DNA from 3 places in the Variovorax sp. 01T432 genome. Region 2 is predicted to be linked to each of the others. Evidence: predicted binding sites of a transcription regulator. Region 2 holds the regulator's gene; each other region holds the start of a gene.
What was found. Region 2 encodes FNR, which switches genes on or off when oxygen is low (the NO sensors DNR and NnrR bind a similar motif). Its sites were predicted from a motif close to TTGATNNNNATCAA; they were not measured.
Positions count from the first base shown of each region.

Region 1 (7,305 bases), on a different contig from region 2:
ACGATGCCGACCAGACGCTCGATGCCGCGCTGCGTCGCGTGCTCGATCAACTGCTCGAACAGCAGGTGACCGAGCCCGGCGCCCTTCAGGTCGGAGCGCACGAGCAGGGCGAACTCCGCCTCCACGTGGTCGGGGTCGCTCACCGTGCGGGCCACGCCCAGCGTTTCCGGCGCGCCCTGCGCGTCGGTGCCCTCGGCGATGAAGGCCATCTCGCGGTCGTAGTCGATCTGGGTCAGGCGGGCCAGCTCGCTGCGCGGTAGATCGCGCCGCGTCTGGAAGATCCGCATGCGGATGTCTTCCGGGTCCAGCCGCTCCAGGAAGCGAAGGTGCTGCGCCTCGTCTTCCGGGCGAATGGGCCGGATGGTGATCGCGCGGCCGTTCCACGTCAGCTTGCGCACCCATTGCGTCGGGTAGGGAAGGATCGCGAAGCGCTCCGCCCCGCCGACCGGCTGGCGCGAGACGCGGATGCGGGCATCGAGCGCCAGCGCGCCGTTCTCGTCGACGTAGAGGGGGTTGATGTCGAGTTCCGCCAGTTGCGGCAGGTCGGCGAGCATCTGCGACACCGCCGTCAGCACGTCGTAGAGCGCTTCCACCTGCGCGGGCGGATGGTCGCGGTAGCCGGCGAGCAGGCGCGACACGCGGGTGCGGGAGACCAGCTCGCGCGCCAGGCTGCGGTTGAGCGGGGGCAGGGCGACCGCGCTGTCGGCCGTCACCTCCACGGCCGTGCCGCCCTGGCCGCACAGGATGATGGGGCCGAACACGCTGTCGATGCTCGCGCCGACGATCACTTCCTGCGCATGCGGCCGGTGGATCATCGGCTGCACCGTGAAGCCGTCGATGTGGGCATCGGGGCGGGCGGTGCGCACCGCCTGGAGCATCTCGCTGACGGCATGGTCCAGCGAGGCCTGGTCGCGCACATCCAGGCGCACGCCGCCGACGTCCGACTTGTGCGTGATGTCGCGCGACTGGATCTTCAAGGCCACCGGATAGCCCACCTCGCGCGCCGCCGCGAAGATGGCCGAGGCGTTGGGCGCCACGGCCACGGTCGGCACCACGGGAATGCCGTAGGCCTTGAGCACGGCCTTGGCCTCGTGCTCGCCCAGCCATTCGCGGCCCTCGGCGAGCGCGGCATCGAACTGCAGGCGCGCGGCGGCCGTGTCGGGCGCCGGGTTCTCGCTCGCGCTGGGCGCCTGGGTGAGGATCTCCTGGTTGCGCCGGTAGGTCTGGAGCATGGCGAAGGCGCTCACGGCTTCTTCCGGCGTCGCGTAGTCGGGCAGGCCGGCCTGCTCGAAGAGCTGGCGTGCCTGGGCGACCGAGACGTCGCCGAGCCAGCAGCTCATGATGCGCGGAACGCCCGTGCGCAGCAGCGGCAGGCAGGCGCGCGCGATGTCGTCGCTGCGCACGATGGCCGTCGGCGCGTGCACGAACAGCACGGCGCCGGCCGATTCGTCCGCCAGCAGGGCCGACAGCGTCGCCGTGTAGCGCTCGACCGGCGCGTCGCCGATGATGTCCACCGGATTGGCATGCGACCAGTTGGGCGGCAGCACCGCGTTGAGCCGCTGCAGCAGCGCCTCGCCGGGCTCGGCGAGCGTGACGCCGGCGCGCGCGGCGGCGTCGGCGGCCATCACGCCCGCTCCGCCGCCGTTGGTCATGATGGTCAGCTTGTCGCTGCGGTTGCCGCGAAAGCGCGCCAGGGTCTCGGCCGCCATGAAGAGGTCCTGCAGCGTGTCCACGCGCAGCATGCCGGCGCGGCGGATGGCGGCGTCGTAGACGATGTCGGAACCGGCCAGCGCGCCGGTGTGCGAGGCTGCCGCGCGCACGCCGTTGCCCGCGCGCCCGGCCTTGACGACGATCACCGGCTTGTTGCGTGCCGCCGCGCGTGCGGCCGACATGAACTTGCGCGTCGACTCCACCGATTCGACGTAGAGCAGGATGGAGCGCGTGCGGGCGTCGTTCGCCAGGTGGTCGAGCAGGTCGCCGAAGTCGACGTCGCAGTGGTCGCCGAGGGACACGAGGTGCGACAGGCCGATGCCCCGGCTCTTGGCCCAGTCGAGCATCGCGGTGACCAGCGCGCCCGATTGCGAGACGAAGGCCACGTCGCCCGGCAGCGCATCGGTGTGCGCGAAGCTGGCGTTGAGCCCGATGTGCGGGCTCAGCAGGCCGATGCAGTTGGGGCCGAYCAGCCGCATGAGAAAGGGCCGCGCCGCGTCGAGCGCCGCCTGCTTCTCCTGCGCGCTCAGGCCCGCGGTCACGATGATGGTCGCGCGCGTGCCGAGCGCGCCGAGTTCGGCGACGAGGCCCGCGATCGTGTGCGGCGGGGTGCACAGCAAGGCCAGGTCCGGGGGGGCGGGCAGGTCGGCGGCTTTCTGGAACACCGGCACGTCGTCCAGGAAGACGTGCTTCGGGTTGACAGGATAGACCGGCCCGGCGAAGGTACCGGCGCGCAGGTTGCGCCAGACTGTGGCGCCGACGCTGCCCTGCCGGTTGGAGGCGCCGAAGACGGCGACGGATGCGGGCGACAGCAGGCGGTCGAGATGGCGAATGCTCAAGTTGGATCTCCAGGCGAAGGTTCATCATCCGCAATCGGGCATGACGATCCCTTGACCGGGATCAAGGCTCGGCCAACGCGTGCTGCCACGCTCGCATGTCATGAAGGAGAGACAATGCGCATCGAATTTCTCGGCGGTACAGGCACCGTCACCGGATCCAAATATCTTCTGGAGCATGACGACCGCCGCCTGCTGGTCGATTGCGGCATGTTCCAGGGCCTGAAGCAGCTGCGCCTGCGAAACTGGGAAGGCCTGCCGCTCGACGTTTCGCGCATCGACGCGGTGCTGCTCACGCATGCGCACATCGATCACAGCGGCTACGTGCCCCGGCTGGTCAAGCTCGGCTTCAAGGGCCCGGTGTATTGCAGCGCCGCCACGCGCGAACTGTGCGAGCTGCTGCTGCCGGATTCCGGGCGGCTGCAGGAGGAAGAAGCCGATTTCGCGAACCGGCACGGGCACTCCAAGCACAAGCCGGCACTGCCGCTCTACACGGAGCACGAGGCGCGCGAGGCGCTCAAGCATTTCGAGGTGGTTCCCTTCGATACCGATCATTCGCCCTGGCCGGGGTGGTCGTGGCGGCTCAAGCGCGCGGGGCATATTCTGGGCGCCGCCAGCGCCCGCGTCGCCTGGCCCGGCGGGAGCATCCTGTTCTCGGGCGACCTCGGGCGCAGCGACGACCTGGTGATGCGCCCGCCGGAAGCACCCGAGCAGGCCGACTACGTCGTCGTGGAGTCCACCTACGGCAACCGTCTGCACCGCGATGTCGACACGCTCGGCGCGCTGGCGGAGGTGATCAACCGCACGGCCGCGCGCGGGGGCGTGCTGGTCATTCCGGCATTCGCGGTCGGCCGGGCGCAGACGTTGCTGCACTGCATCCACCTGCTCAAGGAGGCGCGCCGCATTCCGGACATGCCGGTCTACCTGAACAGCCCGATGGCGGCGGACACCACGCGCATCTTCCGCAAGCACCTCGACGAGCACCGGCTGAGCGCCGCGCAGTGCGCGTCGATGTGCCAGGACGTCCACATCGTCAACACCGTGGATGAGTCGAAGCGGCTCAACACGCTGCGCTTTCCCACCATCATCGTCTCGGCCAGCGGCATGGCGACGGGCGGGCGCGTGCTGCACCATCTCAAGGCCTACGCGCCGGACGCGAGGAACACGATCCTGTTCGCCGGCTTCCAGGCCGTGGGCACGCGCGGCGCGGCGATGGTGGAGGGGGCGTCCGCCATCAAGATCCACGGCGCCTACGTCGCGGTCCGCGCCGAGGTGGCCAATCTCGACACCTTGTCGGCGCATGCCGACCGCGAGCAACTGCTGGCCTGGCTCAACGGCCTGCGGACCCCGCGGCGGGTCTTCGTGACGCATGGCGAACCGGTGGCGGCCGACGCGCTGCGCCTGGCCATCGAGGAGCGGCATGGCTGGCCGGTGACGGTGCCCGACTACCGCGAGTCGCGCGAGCTTTGACGGCCGGCGCCATGCCCACCGATCGCCTGCTGGCCCGGCGCGCCGGCATCGACACCTACCAGCAGCCCGTGGTCTACATGCGCGGCGACTGCCATGTGTGCCGCGCCGAGGGCTTTCAATCGCAGGCGCAGGTGGAGGTCATCGCCGGCGGGCGCCACGTGCTCGCGATCCTGAACCACGTGACCAGGGATTGGCTGCGGCACGACCAGATCGCGCTGTCGGACGTCGCCTGGACCCTGCTGGCGGCGGCGGAGGGCGACCCGGTGGAGGTGCGCCATCCGCCCGTGCTGGCATCGCTCGCGCACCTGCGGGCCAAGGTCCACGGTGGCAGGCTGGATTACGCGGCCTTGCGCGCGCTGATGGATGACGTGAGCCAGGGCCACGTGTCCGACATCCACCTCGCCTCCTTCGTCACGCTCTGCGCCGGCGGCGGGCTGAATTTCGACGAGACGGTGGCGCTCACGCGGGCCATGGTCGACGTGGGCGAGCGCATCGTCTGGGACGCCTCCCCCGTCATGGACAAGCATTGCATCGGCGGGCTGCCCGGCAACCGGACCTCGCTGCTGGTCGTGCCCATCGTCACGGCCTGCGGCGTGCTGATGCCCAAGACCTCCTCCCGCGCCATCACCTCGGCGGCGGGCACCGCCGATGCGATGGAGACGCTCGCGCCGGTCGACCTGGACCTGGCGACGATGCGCCGGGTGGTGGCGCGCGAAGGCGGCTGCATCGCCTGGGGCGGCGCGGCGCGCATCAGTCCCGCCGACGACATGCTGATCCGCGTGGAGCGGCCGCTCAATCTCGACAGCGAGGGGCTGCTGGTGGCCTCCATTCTTTCCAAGAAGGCGGGCGTGGGTTCGCAGCGGGTGCTGATCGATCTTCCCGTCGGCCCGCTGACCAAGGTGCGCAGCGTGGCGGCGGCCGAGGGCCTGTCGCGCACGCTGGTCTCGGTGGGCGCCGCGCTGGGGTTGCAGGTGCGCACGGTGTTCACCGACGGCACCCAGCCGGTGGGCCGCGGCATCGGTCCGGCGCTGGAGGCCATGGATGTGATGGCTGTGCTCGAGCGGGCCCAGGACGCGCCTTCGGACCTGCGCGATCGCGCGCTGCAGCTGTCCGGCCTGCTGCTCGAGATGGCGGGCCGCAGCGCGCCGGGGGCGGGGCTCGCGCTGGCGCGCGAGGTGCTCGACGACGGCCGCGCGCTCGCCAAGTTCATCGCCATCTGCGAGGCGCAGGGCGGCCTGCGCGTGCCGCCGCGCGCGGCCCACAGCCACGTCGTGACCGCGCACGCCGGCGGCGTGGTGGCGGCCATCGACACCCGCCTGGTCGCCCGAGCGGCCAAGCTGGCCGGCGCGCCGCGCGATCCGGCCGCGGGCGCGCTGATGCAGGTGCGCGTGCGGGAAACGGTGCAGCTCGGCCAGCCGCTCTTCACGCTGTATGCCGACAGCCTGGGCGAGTTGCAGTACGCCCTGGGCTTCCTGCGCTCGCAGCTGCCGACCGTGCGCATCGAGGCCTCGCCATGAGCATGGGCGCGTCGCAGGCCCTGGCAGGCGCGCGGCAAGCGCCCGGGGCCGCGGTCGACGATCCCGGCCCGCGCGGGCTGAGCGAGGCGCAGGTGCGCGAGCGCCTGCGCGCCGACGGCCCCAACGTGCTGCCGGCGCGCGACCGCAAGGGCCTGCTGGGCATCGCCTGGGGCGCGCTGACGCAGCCGATGTTCCTGCTGCTGCTGGCGACCGCCGCCGTCTATGGGCTGCTCGGCAGCCTGGGCGATGCCGGCGTGCTGCTGGTGTCGGTGCTGGCCGTGGGCGGCTTGTCGATCTATCAGGAGCAGCGCACCGAGCGCACGCTGGAATCGCTGAAGGACCTCTCCAGCCCGCGCTGCACGGTCGTGCGCGATGGCCAGTCCCTGCGGGTGTCGAGCCAGGCGCTGGTGCGGGGCGACCGCCTGCTGGTCAATGAGGGCGATCGCCTGGCCGCCGACGCGCGGCTGCTGCAGGCCCACGCGTTGCTGGTGGACGAGTCGCTGCTGACGGGCGAATCGGTGCCGGTGGCCAAGCGCGCCGGTGCCGGTGCGGGCGATACGCTGCTGCACGCGGGGAGCCTGGTGGTGCAGGGCGATGGAGTTGCCCTGATCACCGCCACCGGCGCGCACACCGCGCTCGGGCGCATCGGGGGCTCGCTGGCGCAGCTCAGGCCGCGGCAGAGCCGGCTGCAGAATGAACTGACGCGGCTGGTGCAGCGTGTGGCGGTGCTGGCCGTGCTCACCTGCGCCGTCGCGGCCACCGTCTTCGCGCTGCGCGAAGGGTCCTGGACCGCCGGCCTGCTGGTGGGCCTGACGCTCGCGATGTCGCTGATCCCGGAAGAGTTTGCGGTGGTCTGGAGCGTGATGCTCGCGCTCGGCGCCTGGCGCCTCGCGAAGTCCAGGGTGCTGACGCGCCAGCCGCAGGCCATCGAGGCGCTGGGCACCATCACCGTGCTGTGCGTGGACAAGACCGGCACCCTCACGCGCAACCAGATGGCGCTCACCGCGCTGCATGACGGCGCCGAGGCCTGCGAACTCGCCCCCGACGGCACGGCGGCGCAGCGCTTCCAGGGCCTGTTGACCGGTGCGATGCTGGCCAGCGTTGCCGGCGGAATCGAGCCGATGGACCGGGCGATCTTCCACGCCGGCGACCAGGCTCGGCTTGGCGCGCCGGCGCATTGGAGCGCCGGGGACCGTCGCGGGGTGCGCGAAGGCCGGCCCTATGTCGTGCACTGGTGGCGAGAGGGGGAGGCCGGGCCGCACACGGTGGCCGTGAAGGGTGCGCCCGAGGCGGTGCTGGCGCTCTGCGAGGGCGAGCCGGAGCGGATGCGGGGGCTCGCCGACACGGCCGAGCGTTGGAGCGCGGCCGGGCTGCGCGTGCTCGCCGTCGCGCAGGGCCATGACTCGCGCGCGGGCGTCGACGGCGCGCTGCCCGCGCACATGCGCCTGGAGCCCCTGGGCCTGCTGGGCTTCATGGACCCCCTGCGCGACGAGGTGCCGCAAGCCATCGACGAATGCCGCCGCGCCGGCGTGCGGGTGGTGATGATCACCGGGGATTCCCCCCTCACGGCCCAGACCATCGCGCGCCAGGCGGGGCTCGTCGACGGTGGCAGCGCCCGCGTCATGACCGGTGCCCAGCTGGCGCAGTTGGACGAGGCCGAACTGCGCGCGTGCGTGGGCGAGGTGCAGGTCTTCGCCCGGGTGGACCCGGCGCAGAAGCTGCGTATCGTGCGCGCCCTGCAGCAGCGCGGCGACGTGGTCGCGATGACGGGT
Region 1 is NZ_JBFTPS010000081.1:7,952-15,256, reverse strand. Features, by position in the region: gene AC1DNF_RS33355 (bifunctional acetate--CoA ligase family protein/GNAT family N-acetyltransferase) at 1-2,549, opposite strand, end outside; gene AC1DNF_RS33350 (MBL fold metallo-hydrolase RNA specificity domain-containing protein) at 2,664-4,016, shown strand; gene AC1DNF_RS33345 (thymidine phosphorylase family protein) at 4,028-5,533, shown strand; gene AC1DNF_RS33340 (cation-translocating P-type ATPase) at 5,530-7,305, shown strand, end outside.
Region 1: the regulator FNR is predicted to act here: its motif matches at 2,601-2,614, upstream of AC1DNF_RS33350 (MBL fold metallo-hydrolase RNA specificity domain-containing protein).

Region 2 (7,305 bases):
GGAAGTCGGAAGGTTGAAGAAACTGCTCTTGGTCGAGTAGTAGCTCAGGCCCGCGTCCACCACACCGAACAGCGTGAGGGACGATTGCGCCGAGGCGGCGCCGGTTGCTGCCAGGGCGGCGAGAGCCAGGTAGGTCTTCTTCATGATCGGGTGTCTCGAAGGGGAGGAGGGCGAGCGGTGCCGTGGCATCGCGTCGGCGTTGTTCGATTGAACTGACAATGACTTTAGAAGCCGATGCGTGGCGATGCCTTCGCATTTGATGCCAGGTATTTGACATTTCATGCCAGGCAAAGATGAGGAGCCCCTCGGAACGAGGCAGTGCCGACGCAATCGCTTGATCCATGTCAAGCGGCCGGGCCCCACATGCTTCTAGCCTTGCCGCTGATGGACATCCTCTTCCTCCTGATCCCGTTCTCGGTCGTGCTCGTGCTGCTGATCCTCGGCGGTCTGTGGTGGGCGGTGGACCGTGGCCAATTCGACGACGTCGAGCGCGAGGGCGAGCGCATTCTCCGCAACGATTGATCTGCGTCAACACGCCGGGCACGCCGCGCCGGGACACTCGTCCCAGTTCAATGATGAAGGCTCGACGATGCAAGCACCCAACCCCCCCGCAGCTGTCTACAGCGACACCGTTGTGCGCCAATTCGCCATCATGTCGGTGGTCTGGGGCGTTGTCGGCATGCTGGTCGGCGTGATCATCGCCTCGCAGCTGACCTGGCCGGAACTCAACTTCGGCATCCCCTGGCTCAGCTACGGGCGGCTGCGGCCCCTGCACACCAACGCGGTGATCTTCGCCTTCGGCGGCTGCGCGCTGATGGCCACCAGCTTCCACGTGGTGCAGCGCACCTGCCAGGTCCGGCTGTTCATGCCGGCGCTGGCCTCCTTCGTCTTCTGGGGCTGGCAGGCCGTGATCGTGGCCGCGGCCATCAGCCTGCCCCTGGGCTACACCAGCGGCAAGGAGTACGCCGAACTCGAATGGCCGATCGATATCGTGATCGCCGTCGTCTGGGTCGCCTACGCCGTCGTCTTCTTCGGCACCATCGGGCGGCGCAAGGTACGGCACATCTACGTGGCCAACTGGTTCTACGGTGCCTTCATCATCGCGGTGGCGCTGCTGCACATCGTCAACAGCGCGGCGGTTCCGGCCGGCTGGATGAAGAGCTACTCGGCCTACGCGGGCGTGCAGGACGCGATGGTGCAGTGGTGGTACGGCCACAACGCGGTCGGCTTCTTCCTCACCGCCGGCTTCCTCGGGATGATGTATTACTACATCCCCAAGCAGGTCGGCCGTCCGGTGTATTCGTACCGGCTCTCCATCGTCCACTTCTGGGCGCTCATCTTCACCTACATGTGGGCGGGCCCGCACCATCTGCACTACACGGCGCTGCCCGACTGGACCCAGTCGATCGGCATGGTGTTCTCGCTGATCCTGCTGGCGCCGAGCTGGGGCGGGATGATCAACGGGATCATGACGCTCTCGGGTGCCTGGCACAAGCTGCGCACGGACCCGATCCTGCGCTTCCTGATCGTGGCGCTGTCCTTCTACGGCATGGCGACCTTCGAGGGTCCGATGATGTCCATCAAGACCGTCAACGCCTTGTCCCACTACACGGACTGGACCATCGGCCACGTGCATGCCGGCGCCCTCGGCTGGGTCGGCTTCATCACGATGGGCTCGCTTTACTACCTGATTCCCCGCCTCTACGGGCGCACCGAGATGTACAGCATGAGGGCGATCGAGACGCACTTCTGGATGTCCACCATCGGCGTCGTCCTCTATATCGCCGCCATGTGGATCGCCGGCGTCATGCAGGGCCTGATGTGGCGCTCCATCAATGCCGACGGCACGCTCACCTATACCTTCGTCGAAGGCGTGAAGGCCACCTATCCGTACTACATCGTGCGCCTGGTCGGGGGCGTGCTCTACCTGAGCGGCATGCTGCTGATGGCATGGAACGTGTGGATGACGGTGATCTCGGGCCGCTCGGTGCGCGCGCCCATCCCCATGCCCGCCGTCGCCACCGCCTGAGGAAGACCCCATGAGTTCCAGCAATCCCAAGACCGGCTTCTCGCACGAGAAGATCGAGACCAACAACGCCCTGATGATCGTGCTGATCCTGCTGGTCATCGCCATCGGCGGCCTGGTGGAGATCGTGCCGCTGTTCTTCCAGAAGTCGACCACCGAGCCCATCACCGGCCTGCAGCCGCCCACCTCGCTGCAGGTGCTGGGCCGCGACATCTACGTGCGCGAGGGCTGCTACAACTGCCACTCGCAGATGATCCGGCCCTTCCGCGCCGAGACGCTGCGCTACGGCCACTATTCGGTGGCCGGCGAGTTCGTCTACGACCATCCCTTCCAGTGGGGCAGCAAGCGCACCGGCCCCGACCTGCACCGCGTCGGCGGGAAGTACAGCGACGAGTGGCACCGCATCCACCTCAACAACCCGCGCGACGTGGTCCCGGAGTCGAACATGCCGGCCTATTCGTGGCTGGAGAAGGCGCCCCTCGACGGCGACGAGGCCGCCGCCCACATGCGGGCCCTGCGCCGTGTCGGCGTGCCCTTCACCGATGCGCAGATCGCCGCGGCGCCGGCCGACGTCAAGGGCAAGACCGAGATGGACGCGCTGGTGGGCTACCTGCAGTCGCTCGGGCTGACACTCAAGTAAGGAGCGAAAAGATGGACATCACCACCCTGCGGATCATCGCCACGCTGGCCTCGTTCGCCACCTTCATCGGCATCATGGTCTGGGCCTTCTCGCGCCGCAACGCGAAGGGCTTCGATGAAGCGAGCCGCCTGCCATTCGAACAGGACTGAGAGCACACCATGAGCGATTTCTTCAGCGACTTCTGGTCGAACTACGTGACCATCGTCTCGCTCGGCAGCATCCTGTTCTGCGCGCTGCTGCTGTGGCTCATGGCGCGCGCGCCGGCCGCGAGCAGCCCGGACAACACCACCGGCCACGTCTGGGACGAGGACCTGCGCGAGGCCAACAACCCCATGCCGCGCTGGTGGGTGGGCCTGTTCGTGATCACCATCGTCTTCGGCCTGGGCTACCTCGTGGCCTACCCGGGGCTCGGCAGCTACAAGGGCCAGCTCGGCTGGAGCACCGAGGGCGAGTACGCCAAGGATCTCGCGGCCGCCAAGCGCGAGCTTGAGCCTGTCTATGCCGGGTACGCCGCCATGCCCGTGGAACGCGTGGCCGCCGAGCCCGCGGCGATGGCGATCGGCGAGCGCCTCTTCCTCAACAACTGCGCCCAGTGCCACGGCTCCGATGCGCGCGGCGGCAAGGGCTTTCCCAACCTGACGGACAACGACTGGCTGCATGGCGGCACGCCGGAGAAGATCAAGGAGTCGATCACCCTGGGCCGCACCGGCGTGATGCCGCCGATGGCCGAGGCGGTCGGAACGGCCGAGGACGTGAAGAACGTCGCCAACTATGTGCTGAGCCTGTCGGGCAGTTCGCACGACTCGGTGCGCGCCGGCCTCGGAAAGGCCAAGTTCGCCGCCTGCGCGGCCTGCCACGGCATCGGCGGCGTCGGCAACACCGCCATCGGCGCGCCCAACCTGTCGGACAAGATCTGGCTGCACGGCTTCGGGCAGGACGCGATCGTCTCGATCATCAACACCGGCAAGACCAACCAGATGCCAGCGCAGCAGGGCCGCCTGAGCGAGGCGCAGATCCATGTGCTGGCCGCCTATGTGTGGGGCCTGTCGAACAAGCCCGGCGCCGCTACGCCCGTCGCCGCAACGCCCTGACTGAGATGCCACCCGAGACAAGGATGACCGATTCCACGCCCGTCAAGACCCGGCCCGCGCGCCGGGTGATACCGATCGCCGCGGCCACGGCGCCCGAGGGCGGCGGCGGTCTCTTCGCCGCGCAGGAAAAGATCTACACCCGCACCGTGCGCGGCGTCTTCGCGCGCTGGCGCTGGGGCATGGTGTTCCTGACCCAGCTTCTCTTCTATGGGCTGCCCTGGCTCGAATGGGGCCAGCGCCAGGCGGTGCTGTTCGACCTGGCCTCGCGGCGCTTCTACATCCTCGGGCTGGTGCTCTATCCGCAGGACCTGATCTACCTCACCGGCCTGCTGGTGGTGTCCGCGCTTTCGCTCTTCCTGTTCACCGCCGTGGCCGGACGCCTGTGGTGCGGCTATGCCTGCCCGCAGACGGTCTACACCGAGATCTTCATGTGGGTCGAGCAGAAGATCGAAGGCAGCCGCATCGCTCGCATGCGGCTGGACGAGGGGGAATTCTCGGTGGAGAAGCTGGTCAAGAAGTGGTTCAAGCATCTGGTGTGGCTGGGCATCGCGATGTGGACCGGCTTCACCTTCGTCGGCTACTTCACGCCGATCCGCGATCTGGGCATGGAATTCCTGCAGACGCGCATGGGTTCCTGGGAAGTCTTCTGGGTCTTCTTCTACGGCTTCGCCACCTACGGCAATGCGGGCTTCATGCGCGAGCAGGTCTGCAAGTACATGTGCCCCTATGCCCGCTTCCAGAGCGCCATGTTCGACCGCGACACGCTGATCGTCAGCTACGACGCCGAGCGCGGCGAACCTCGCGGTGTCCACGCCAAGGGCACCGACGCCCGGGCCCAGGGCCTGGGCGACTGCATCGACTGCGACCTGTGCGTGCAGGTCTGCCCGACCGGCATCGACATCCGCAAGGGGCTGCAGTATGAGTGCATCGGCTGCGGTCTTTGCGTCGACGCCTGCAACACGGTGATGGACAAGATGGCGACACCGCGCGGCCTGATCCGCTATGCCACGCAGAACGGCATGGCCGGCCACTGGACGCCCAGGCAGGTGCTGCGCCGCGTGCTGCGCCCGCGCGTGCTGATCTATACGAGCCTGCTGGCCGTGCTGTGCATCAGCCTGCTCACGAGCCTGGTGGTGCGCACGCCGCTCAAGGTGGACGTGGTGCGCGACCGCGGCTCGCTCGCCCGCATCGTCGAGGGCGGCGCGCTCGAGAACGTCTACCGGCTCCAGATCATGAATGCGACCGAGAAGCCGCAACGCTACAGCATCGAGGCCAGCGGCCTCCCGGGCCTGAACGTCTCGCCGGCCGGGCCGGTGGAGGTCGGTGCCGCCCAATCGCGCTGGGTCGCGGTGCGCCTGCAGCTGCCCTATGGCAGCACGCCGGCCGGTTCCCACAACGTGTATTTCGATGTGCGCTCGGCCGACGGCCGCGCGCGCGTGTCGGAGAAGGCCACCTTCATGGTGCCTCGCTGAGTCACAAAAGGAGAAGAGATGAAAGACGCAGAAGAATCACAGGCCAGGAGCGGACCCTGGTGGTCCTACCCACTGGTCTGGATGGTATTCGGCGGCCCCGCGGTCGTCGTCGTCGCCGGCCTCACGACGCTCTGGATTGCCGTGAAGATGCCCGATCCGGTGATCGCGGCGGACTACTACCGCCAGGGCATCGAGATCAACAAGACCCTGGCCGACAAGAAGCTGATGCCCGCCCTGGCCGGGCGCAACCACGCGGCGACGCCGGCGGCCGACCTGGCGCCCTGAGCGCCGCTCAGCAGTTCGCCGGATTGACGATGCGCTGCAAGGCGTCGGGGTCCACGATGCGCAGGTTGCGGTGCTGGACTTCGACGATGCCGTCCTCCGCGAACTTCGACATCGCGCGGCTCACGGTCTCGAGCTTGAGCCCGAGATAGCTGCCGATCTCCTCGCGCGTCATGCGCAGGACGAGTTCGGAGCGCGAGAATCCGCGCGCGTGCAGTCGCTGCACGAGGTTCAGCAGGAAGGCGGCCAGCCGCTCTTCGGCCCGCATGCTGCCCAGCAGCAGCATCACGCCGTGCTCGCGCACGATCTCGCGGCTCATGACCTGGTGCACATGGCGCTGCAGCGTGGGGACTTCGCGCGACAGCGTCTCGATGCGATCGAAGGGCATCACGCAGACCTCGGCGTCCTCCAGCGCGACGGCGTCGCAGCTGTGGCGGTCGTTGACGATGCCGTCCAGCCCGATGATCTCGCCGGCCATCTGGAAGCCCGTGACCTGGTCGCGCCCGTCCTCGCTGGTCACGCGGGTCTTGAAGACGCCGGTGCGGATCGCGTAGAGGGAGGTGAAGCGCTCGCCGTTGCGAAACAGGGTCTCGCGCCGCGCGACCTTGCGCCGCGTGGCGACGAGGTTGTCGATGCGCTGCAATTCGTCCGGGCTCAGGCCGCTCGGCATGCAGAGGTCGCGCAGGTTGCAGTTCGAGCAGGCGACCTTGATATGTTCGGTTTTCATTGACTTGGTCGTGGTTTGCGCGATTGTCCAAGCGCGCACCTGAGGGAGGATTGACGCACGTCAAGGATCGCGGGGCATGCCGGCGCCATAGTGGGCCATTTCCAGTGTCCAGAGCCTCTTCATGCTTCCAGCGCCAGTCATCGCCATTCCCGCGCCGTCCTCGCCGCTGCCGTCGCCCGCCATGCTGCGGCGCCTCGACGTGCCCGGCCCGCGCTATACCTCCTATCCCACCGCCGACCGCTTCGTGGAGGCGTTCACCGCGCAGGACTATGCCCACGCCCTGAGACTGCGCTGCACGGCCGGCGCGCGGGTCCGCCCGCTGTCGGTTTATGTGCACATCCCGTTCTGCGAGTCGCTCTGCTACTACTGCGGCTGCAACAAGATCGTGACCCGCCAGCGCGGCAAGGCGCGCGAGTACCTGAACTACCTCGCGCGCGAAGTGGAGCTTCAGGTGGAGCAGCTCGGCCGGGGCGCCGTCGTCAGCCAGCTGCACCTGGGGGGCGGCACGCCGACTTTCCTGGAAGACGCGGAGCTGCGCGAGCTCATGGCGCTTCTTCGGTCCGCCTTCACGCTGTCGCCGGAGGGCGAGTACGCGATCGAGATCGATCCGCGCACCGTGGACGCCGATCGCCTCGCGGTGCTGGCGGAGCTTGGATTCAACCGCCTGAGTTTCGGCGTGCAGGATTTCGATCCGGAGGTCCAGAAGGCCGTCCACCGCATCCAGCCCGCGCAGCAGGTGTTCGACCTGGTGGCGGCCTCCCGGCGGCTGGGCTTCTCCTCGATCAACGTCGATCTCATCTACGGACTGCCGCGCCAGAGCACGGCCTCCTTCGACCGCACGCTGGCGCAGATCTGCGAGTTGCGTCCGGACCGCATCGCGCTCTATGCCTACGCCCATCTGCCAGAGCGCTTCAAGCCGCAGCGGCGCATCGCGGCCGAAGACCTGCCGGAGGCGGCGGTGAAGCTCGGCATGCTCTCGCGCTCGATCGCGGCCTTCACGGCGGCCGGCTATGTCTACATCGGCATGGACCACTTCGCGCTGCCCGACGACCCGCTCGCCGTCGCCA
Region 2 is NZ_JBFTPS010000084.1:11,000-18,304, reverse strand. Features, by position in the region: gene AC1DNF_RS33700 (porin) at 1-144, opposite strand, end outside; gene ccoS (cbb3-type cytochrome oxidase assembly protein CcoS) at 385-522, shown strand; gene ccoN (cytochrome-c oxidase, cbb3-type subunit I) at 590-2,029, shown strand; gene ccoO (cytochrome-c oxidase, cbb3-type subunit II) at 2,040-2,666, shown strand; gene AC1DNF_RS33680 (cbb3-type cytochrome oxidase subunit 3) at 2,678-2,815, shown strand; gene ccoP (cytochrome-c oxidase, cbb3-type subunit III) at 2,825-3,757, shown strand; gene ccoG (cytochrome c oxidase accessory protein CcoG) at 3,781-5,229, shown strand; gene AC1DNF_RS33665 (FixH family protein) at 5,248-5,514, shown strand; gene fnr (fumarate/nitrate reduction transcriptional regulator Fnr) at 5,522-6,262, opposite strand; gene hemN (oxygen-independent coproporphyrinogen III oxidase) at 6,360-7,305, shown strand, end outside.

Region 3 (7,305 bases), on a different contig from region 2:
GCCGCGCCCAGCGCATCGAGCCGGTCGAGCTCGACGAGGTTCGCAGCGGGCCGAAGCCGCCGGAACACCATCACGATGGCCTCGCGCATCATGGGATGGTCGTCGATCACAAAGACGTTCATGCGCAGGCCTTCGATGCAGAGGTGGCGGGAGGGAATATTGGACAAGGCCGGCCGCAGGCCGGACATCCTGTCGCGAGCGTCAGCGTATGCCTCATGGCCGTGCGAGTCGAGGTGAATACCCTGCCTCGGCCTCGGCCTGGGGCTCCGACCTGCTGGCCGCAGGGACCTTGGCCAGACGCGCCGCGTTGAGGACGACCACGAACGAACTGCCCGCCATGCCCAGGCCGGCGAGCCAGGCCGGCAGCCAGCCGGCCAGCGCCAGCGGCACGCACAACGCGTTGTAGCCGGCCGCCCACCACAGGTTCTGCCGCACCACGCGCAGCGTGCGGCGGGCCTGCGCGATGGTCTGCGAGATGGCGGCGAGCGAATCGCCCAGCACGACGAAGTCGGCGCGCGCCTGGGCCAGCGGCACCGCGTTGCCGAAGACGAAGGAGGCATCCGCGCGCGCGAGCACCGGACCGTCGTTGAGCCCGTCGCCGACCATGGCGACGCGCCGGCCGCTGGCCTGGAGCGCCTGCAGGACGTGCAGCTTGTCTTCGGGCGAGCAGTCGCCCCGCACATCGCCGATGCCGGCGCGGCCGGCGACTTCGCGCGCGGCGGCGGCACGGTCGCCGGACAGAAGGTGGACCGACAGCCCCTGCGCCTTCAGCGCCTCGACCGTGTCGACGACATCGGGGCGCAAGTCCTCGGCCAGCACGAAGCTCGCGACCCAGCCCTGCGCGTCGCGCAGGTGCACCTGGGCAGCCTCGACGCGCAAGGGCTCGACGCCGCAGAAGGCCGCCGAACCCAGGCGCATGCACTGCGCCGTGTCGCCCACGCCCTTCTTCCGGCACAAGCGGCCTTCGAGGCCCAGCCCGGCATGCTCGGTGAGTCGGAGCAGTTCCCAGGACGGCTCCGCACGGTACTGCGCGCTCCACGCGGCGGCCAGCGCCCGCGCGCTGGGATGCAGGGACTGCGCACCGATCGCCGCGGCCATCTCCAGGGCATCGCCCGGACGCAGGCCGTTTCGGCAGTAGATCCGTTCGAGGCGCGGCGTGCCGCGCGTGAGCGTGCCCGTTTTGTCGAACACCACCGTGTCGATGGAGGCCAGCGCCTCCAGGCCCTGGAGGTTGCGCGCCAGCACGCCGCCGCGGGCCAGCACGCCGGCGCTCGCCAGCATCGCGGCCGGCGTGGCGAGCGACAGCGCGCAGGGGCAGGTGACGATCAGCACCGCGACCGCCGCCATCAGGGCCTTGCCGGTATCGACGTGCCACCAGAGCGCGACGGCCAATGCGGCCGCCGCCAGCACCGCGATCAGGAAGGGGCGCGCCACGCGATCGGCCAGTTGCGCCAGGCGCGGCTTCTGCAGCGAGGCGCTTTCCATCAGCGCGACGATCTGCGCGAAGCGGGTGCCCTGCCCCAGCGATTCGATGCGCACCTGCACCGCCTGCGCCAGGTTGTGGCTGCCGGCCAGCACGCGCGCGCCACGGGGGCGCGGCACCGGGCGCGCCTCGCCCGTGAGCAAGGCCTCGTCGGCGGAGGTGTCGCCGGCGATCACGATGCCGTCGCCCGGAAAGGCCTCGCCGGGCAGCACGCGCACCACGTCGCCGGGCGCGAGGCGCCGCACGGCGACGCGCGTGAAGCTGCCGTCGGCGCCCAGGCGCTCGACGCTGTCGGGCAGCCGGTTCATCAGCGCCTCGAGCGATCCGGCGGTGCGCCCGCGCAGCCGCGTCTCCAGCCAGCGGCCGGTGAGCAGGAAGAACACGAACATCGTGAGGGAGTCGAAGTACACCTCGTGACCCAGCGGGCCGGCCGGGTCGAAGGTGCCGGCGGTGCTGACCGCGAAAGTGATCGCCATGCCGAGCGCGACCGGCAGGTCCATGCCGATGCGGCGCGCGCGCAGGTCCTGCCATGCGCTGCGGAAGAAGGGCCCGCAGGAGAACAGGAGCACGGGCAGCGTGAGCACCCAGGAGGCCCAGCGCAGGAGCTGCGCGGCGTCGGGCGACATGTCGCCCGGCTGCGCGATGTACGCGGGGTAGGCGTACATCATCACCTGCATCATGCAGAAGCCCGCGACCAGCCAGCGCCAGAGGGCCATCCGCGCTTCATGCGCGCGCCGGGTGCGCAGGGCGATGTCGCCGGCCGGCACGAGGCTGTAGCCCGCGGCGGCGCAAGGCGCCATCCAGGCCGACGGCTTCACGGCGGCGGCCGACCACACGACGCGCGCGCGCCGGCTCGCGGCGTTGACCTCGGCCTTCAGCACGCCGGGCACGCGCGACAGCAGGCTCTCGACGGTGAAGGCGCAGGCCGCGCAGTGCATGCCCTCGACGACGACCTGCGACTCCCAGCGTCCCATCGGATCGCCGTCGAGGGGGCGGCCGAAGGCCGGCCATTCGGCCGGGTCGTCCAGCAGCGACAGGTCCGCGCGCGCTGCGTCGTCGGTCCCTGCCTGAGGGAAGAGGCCAGGCCCGGCCTCGGCGAAATCGAGCGCAGCTTGCATGGCGCAAGCCTAGTGACGCGCGGCCGCGGCGTCCTTGATGTGGATCAAGCCTGGCGGCGGCAAGGCGTCTACGCTCCAGCCATCATCCACATGACTCAAGAAGAGACAATCCCATGTTCAAACGCATCCTGGTTGCCACCGACGGTTCCGCGCTCTCGAAGAAGGCCGTGACAAGCGCCATCGCCCTCGCGGCTCAGAATGACGCCGAGCTGGTGGCGCTCACCGTGGTGCCGCGCTACCCGAAGAACTACTTCGACGGCGCGATGGAGTTCTCGCATGAGGATGTCGCGCGCGTCGAGAAGCAGTGGGCCGAAAAGGCGCAGGGCGCGCTCGATGCGGTGGGCGAGCGCGCCAAGGCCGCCGGCGTCAGGATCAAGACGGCCACGATCAACTCGGACCTCGTGGCAGAGTCCGTGATCGCGGCCGCGAAGAAGCACAAGAGCGACCTGATCGTGATGGCCTCGCACGGCCGCAAGGGCATCAAGCGCCTGCTGCTGGGCAGCGAGACCCAGCACGTGCTCACCCATTCGAACCTGCCGGTGCTGGTGCTGCGCTAGTCGGTTCCCGCCGCGCGAGGGCCCACGGCAGCCTTGCCCCTTGTCCTGCACACGCGGCGGCGCTTCCCGGCTACAGTGGGCGCAGCATGACGAACATGAATGTCCGCGGATACGCGCTGTGGCTGATCCTGCTGCTGGCACCGGCGATGGCGTTGGCGCAGGGCAGCGAGGGCGCTGCCGGCCTCCTCGCCAAGTACAAGGCCAACACGCCGCTGTTCGAGCACAACATGTTCGGCCGCCCCCTGATGCTCGAATCGACCGAGGCGCCGGACAAGTTGATCGGCGACATCCATGCGGTGATCGATCAACCTTTCGGCAAAGTGAGCGATTCGCTGAAGGCACCCGCGGTGTGGTGCGAGATCCTGATGCTGCACCTGAATACCAAGCACTGCGCCGTGCAGGAGAGCGCGGGCGCGACCACCGTGGCGGTCGCGCTCGGCCGCAAGTTCGACCAGCCGGTCTCGGAGGCGCAGCGCATCGAATTCGCCTGGCGGCCGGCCACCCTCGCATCGGACTATCTCTCCGTGGAGCTGACCGCGCCATCCGGCCCGCTCGCGACCCGCAACTACCGCATCGAGCTGGAGGCCACGCCGCTCGATGCCGGCAAGACCATCATCCATCTCGCCTACAGCTATTCCTACGGCTTCGCCGCGCGCCTGGCGATGCAGGGCTACCTCGCGACAATCGGCAGCGACAAGGTCGGCTTCACCGTGACGGGCAAGGACTCGGCGGGCCAGCCCGACTATGTGGGCGGAGTGCGGGGCGTGGTGGAGCGCAACACGATGCGCTATTACCTCGCGATCGACGCCTACCTGAGCGCACCGGGCGACCAGCGGCTCGATGAACGCCTGGCCCAGTGGTTCGACGGCACCGAGCGTTTTGCGCGGCAACTCCATGAAGTGGACCGGGGCGACTACATCGCGATGAAGCACAGGGAGTTCACGCGCATGAAGGCAACGCGCTAGCGGCACCGGGCCTTCGAGGCCACGCGCCGGACCTTCAGCCGCCCGTCCGGCGTCCGCCCATGGCGCGCAGCGCGCGCTTGTCGCCGGGCAGGCCCAGCCGCTTGGCGAGGCGGGTGAGATTGCCGCGGTCGATGCCGAGCGCGCGCGCCGCCGCCGCCCAGTTGAAGTCGTTGCGCGCCAATGCCGACTCCACCAGTTCGCGCTCCAGCGTGGCCACGGCATCGCGCAGGCCCTGCCCTTCACTCAGGCGCGCCGGCGCGGGCTGCGCGCCCAGCAAGGCCTCGGGAGCCTCGCTCGCGGTGACGGCCGGGCGATGGTCGGCTCCCGGCAGGTCGAGATCGCCCGCCGAAAGACTCAGGATGCGCGGGCGCTGCGGCTGGCGGCCCAGCGCCTTCAACACGGTGCGCCCGAGCAGATGCTCCAGCTCGCGCACATTGCCGGGCCAGTCGTAGGCGAGCAGCGCGGCCTGGGCGCTCGCGTCCAGCCGCAGGCCGCCCAGGCCCAGCCGCGAGCGGTTCTCCTCCAGGAAGAAGCCGCTGAGCAGCAGCATGTCGCGCCCGCGCTCGCGCAGGGGCGGCACGCGCACCGGGTAGACGCTCAGGCGGTGATAGAAATCCGCGCGCAGCCGCCCTGCCCGCACTTCGTCGGCCAGGTTGCGGTTGCTCGCGGCGATGAGGCGCACGTCGACGCGGTGTTCGCGGTCCGATCCAAGCCTCTGCAGCTGGCCGCTTTGCAGCACGCGCAGCAGCTTGGCCTGCGCCTGCAGCGGCAGCTCGCCCACTTCGTCCAGGAACAGCGTGCCGCCGTCGGCCAACTCGAACTTGCCGGGACGCTCGGCGACCGCACCCGTGAACGCGCCCCTCACATGGCCGAAGAGCTCGCTTTCGACCAGGGTGTCGGGCAACGCGGCGCAATTGAGGCTGATCATGGGCCGCGACGCGCGGGACGAGCCCGCGTGCAGCGCCTCGGCGACCAGTTCCTTGCCGACGCCGGTCTCGCCCTGGATCAGCACGGCCAGTTCGCTGGCACTGACGAGTTCGATCTCCTTTTGAAGCTGGCGCATCGCCGGGCTGCGCCCGAGCAGGGTGCGTTCGCGAGGCGTCGCCGCCAGGCGGTAGCCCTCGGCGCGAAGGCTCTCGTGCTCCACGCGCGACTTGAGCTGCTCGATGCGATTCACCACGCTGACGGTGGCGGCGGCCAGGCTGCCGAAGGATTCCAGCGCGGCCAGGTCGACGCTGGAGAAGCGACCCGGCGTCAGCGCATCGAGCGTCAACAATCCCCAGGGCTTTTCCTCCAGATGGATGACACAGCCCACGCAGTCGTGCACCGGCAGATGGCCGTCCAGGCCGTCAACCAGGCCGTCGTAGGGGTCGGGCAAGGCGCTGTCGGCCGGGAAGCGCATGGGCCCGTCGGCCTCGAGCAAGGCCGCGAAGCGCGGATGCTCCTCGACACGGAAACGCCGGCCCAGCGTGTCGCTGCTCAAGCCGTCCACGGCCAGGGGCAGAAGCCAGCCCTCTTCCAGGCGAAGCAGGGCCACGGCATCGCAGGGCAGGAGGATGCGCAAGGCCTCCAGCAGGCGCCGATAGCGTTCGGCCGCGGGCAGCTCGCGCGCAATGTCGGCGACCAGCGGGACCAGCGCCTGGAGCAGAGGATGGGACGTCATTTCGACACGAATCGAGTCATGATGACCTCATGGTAACCGTGTCACATTGACATCTTCGTCCGCTAAGCCATTGATCTTTCAAGAAGCGCCCCCTGGAACGGCGATTGCAATGAATAACTCGTCATTCACCGCTTCAAGGATTCTCAATGCTGACAGGACAACAGAAGTCCATCATTTCCGCCACCGTGCCGCTGCTCGAAACCGGCGGCGAGGCGCTCACCACGCATTTCTACAAGATTCTCCTGGGGGAGCATCCGGAGGTGCGCCCCCTCTTCAACCAGGCCAACCAAGCCAGCGGCGAGCAGCCGCGCGCGCTCGCCAATGGCGTGCTCATGTACGCGCGCAACATCGACCGGCTCGAAGCGCTCGGCGATCTCGCCGCGCAGATCGTCAACAAGCATGTCTCGCTGCAGATCCTGCCGGAACACTACCCCGTCGTCGGCGCCTGCCTGCTGCGGGCGATCCGGGAAGTGCTCAGCGCGGAAGTCGCGACGGACGAAGTGATCGCGGCCTGGGCCGCCGCGTACGGGCAGCTGGCCGACATGCTGATCGGCGCCGAGAAGCAGGTCTATGACAGCAAGGCGCAGGCCGCAGGCGGCTGGCGCGGCGAACGCGAATTCAAGGTCGCGCGCAAGGAGGCCGAGAGCGAAGAAATCACCTCCTTCTACCTGGCCCCGGCCGACGGCAAGCCGGTGCTCGACTTCCAGCCGGGCCAGTACATCGGGCTGCGGCTCTTCGTCGACGGGCAGGAGATTCGCCGCAATTATTCGCTCTCCGCCGCGCCCAACGGTCAGACCTACCGCATCAGCGTCAAGCGCGAGAACGGCGGCCTCGCGTCCAACCACCTGCATGACGACGTGCAGGTGGGAAGCTCGATCCAGGTGTTCCCGCCCTCGGGCATGTTCACGCTGGCCGATACCGACCGGCCCCTGGTGCTGATCAGCGGCGGCGTGGGCATCACGCCGACGCTGGCGATGCTGGAGGCCGCCCTGCAGACCTCGCGGCTGGTGCACTTCATCCACTTCGCCCGCGACCGCGGCGTGCATGCGTTTCGCCACACGATCGACGCGCTCGCGCGCAAGCACCCGCAGCTGGAGCGCTTCTATTGCTATGACGAAGCACCGCAAGACGGGGCCGAGGCACCGCACGCGGTCGGCCGCGTCAGCACGCAACAGCTTGCACAGTGGCTTCCCGGCAAGGCGAGCGAGATCGATGCGTACTTCCTCGGGCCCAAGCCCTTCATGAAGCAGGTCCGCAAGTCGCTGCGCGCGCTGGGCGTCCCGGACCCGCAGGTGCGCTACGAGTTCTTCGGGCCGGCTTCGGCGCTGGAATAGGCGGGGCTGCAAGAATGGCCGAGCTGTTGCGAATCCAGGAGCCCGCCAGGGCGCCACGCGCGAAGGCCAGCCTGCAGGCCTTCCTCGGCCTGGCCTTTCGGCCGCTATACCTGGCGGGGTGCGGCTGGGCCGCGATCGCGATCGGGCTGTGGGTCTTCGCGCCCCAGTGGATCGCCCAGCCGCTC
Region 3 is NZ_JBFTPS010000015.1:116,637-123,941, reverse strand. Features, by position in the region: gene AC1DNF_RS14250 (response regulator) at 1-122, opposite strand, end outside; gene AC1DNF_RS14245 (heavy metal translocating P-type ATPase) at 214-2,601, opposite strand; gene AC1DNF_RS14240 (universal stress protein) at 2,715-3,158, shown strand; gene AC1DNF_RS14235 (hypothetical protein) at 3,254-4,123, shown strand; gene norR (nitric oxide reductase transcriptional regulator NorR) at 4,158-5,786, opposite strand; gene hmpA (NO-inducible flavohemoprotein) at 5,933-7,120, shown strand; gene AC1DNF_RS14220 (NnrS family protein) at 7,135-7,305, shown strand, end outside.
Region 3: the regulator FNR is predicted to act here: its motif matches at 2,636-2,649, upstream of AC1DNF_RS14240 (universal stress protein).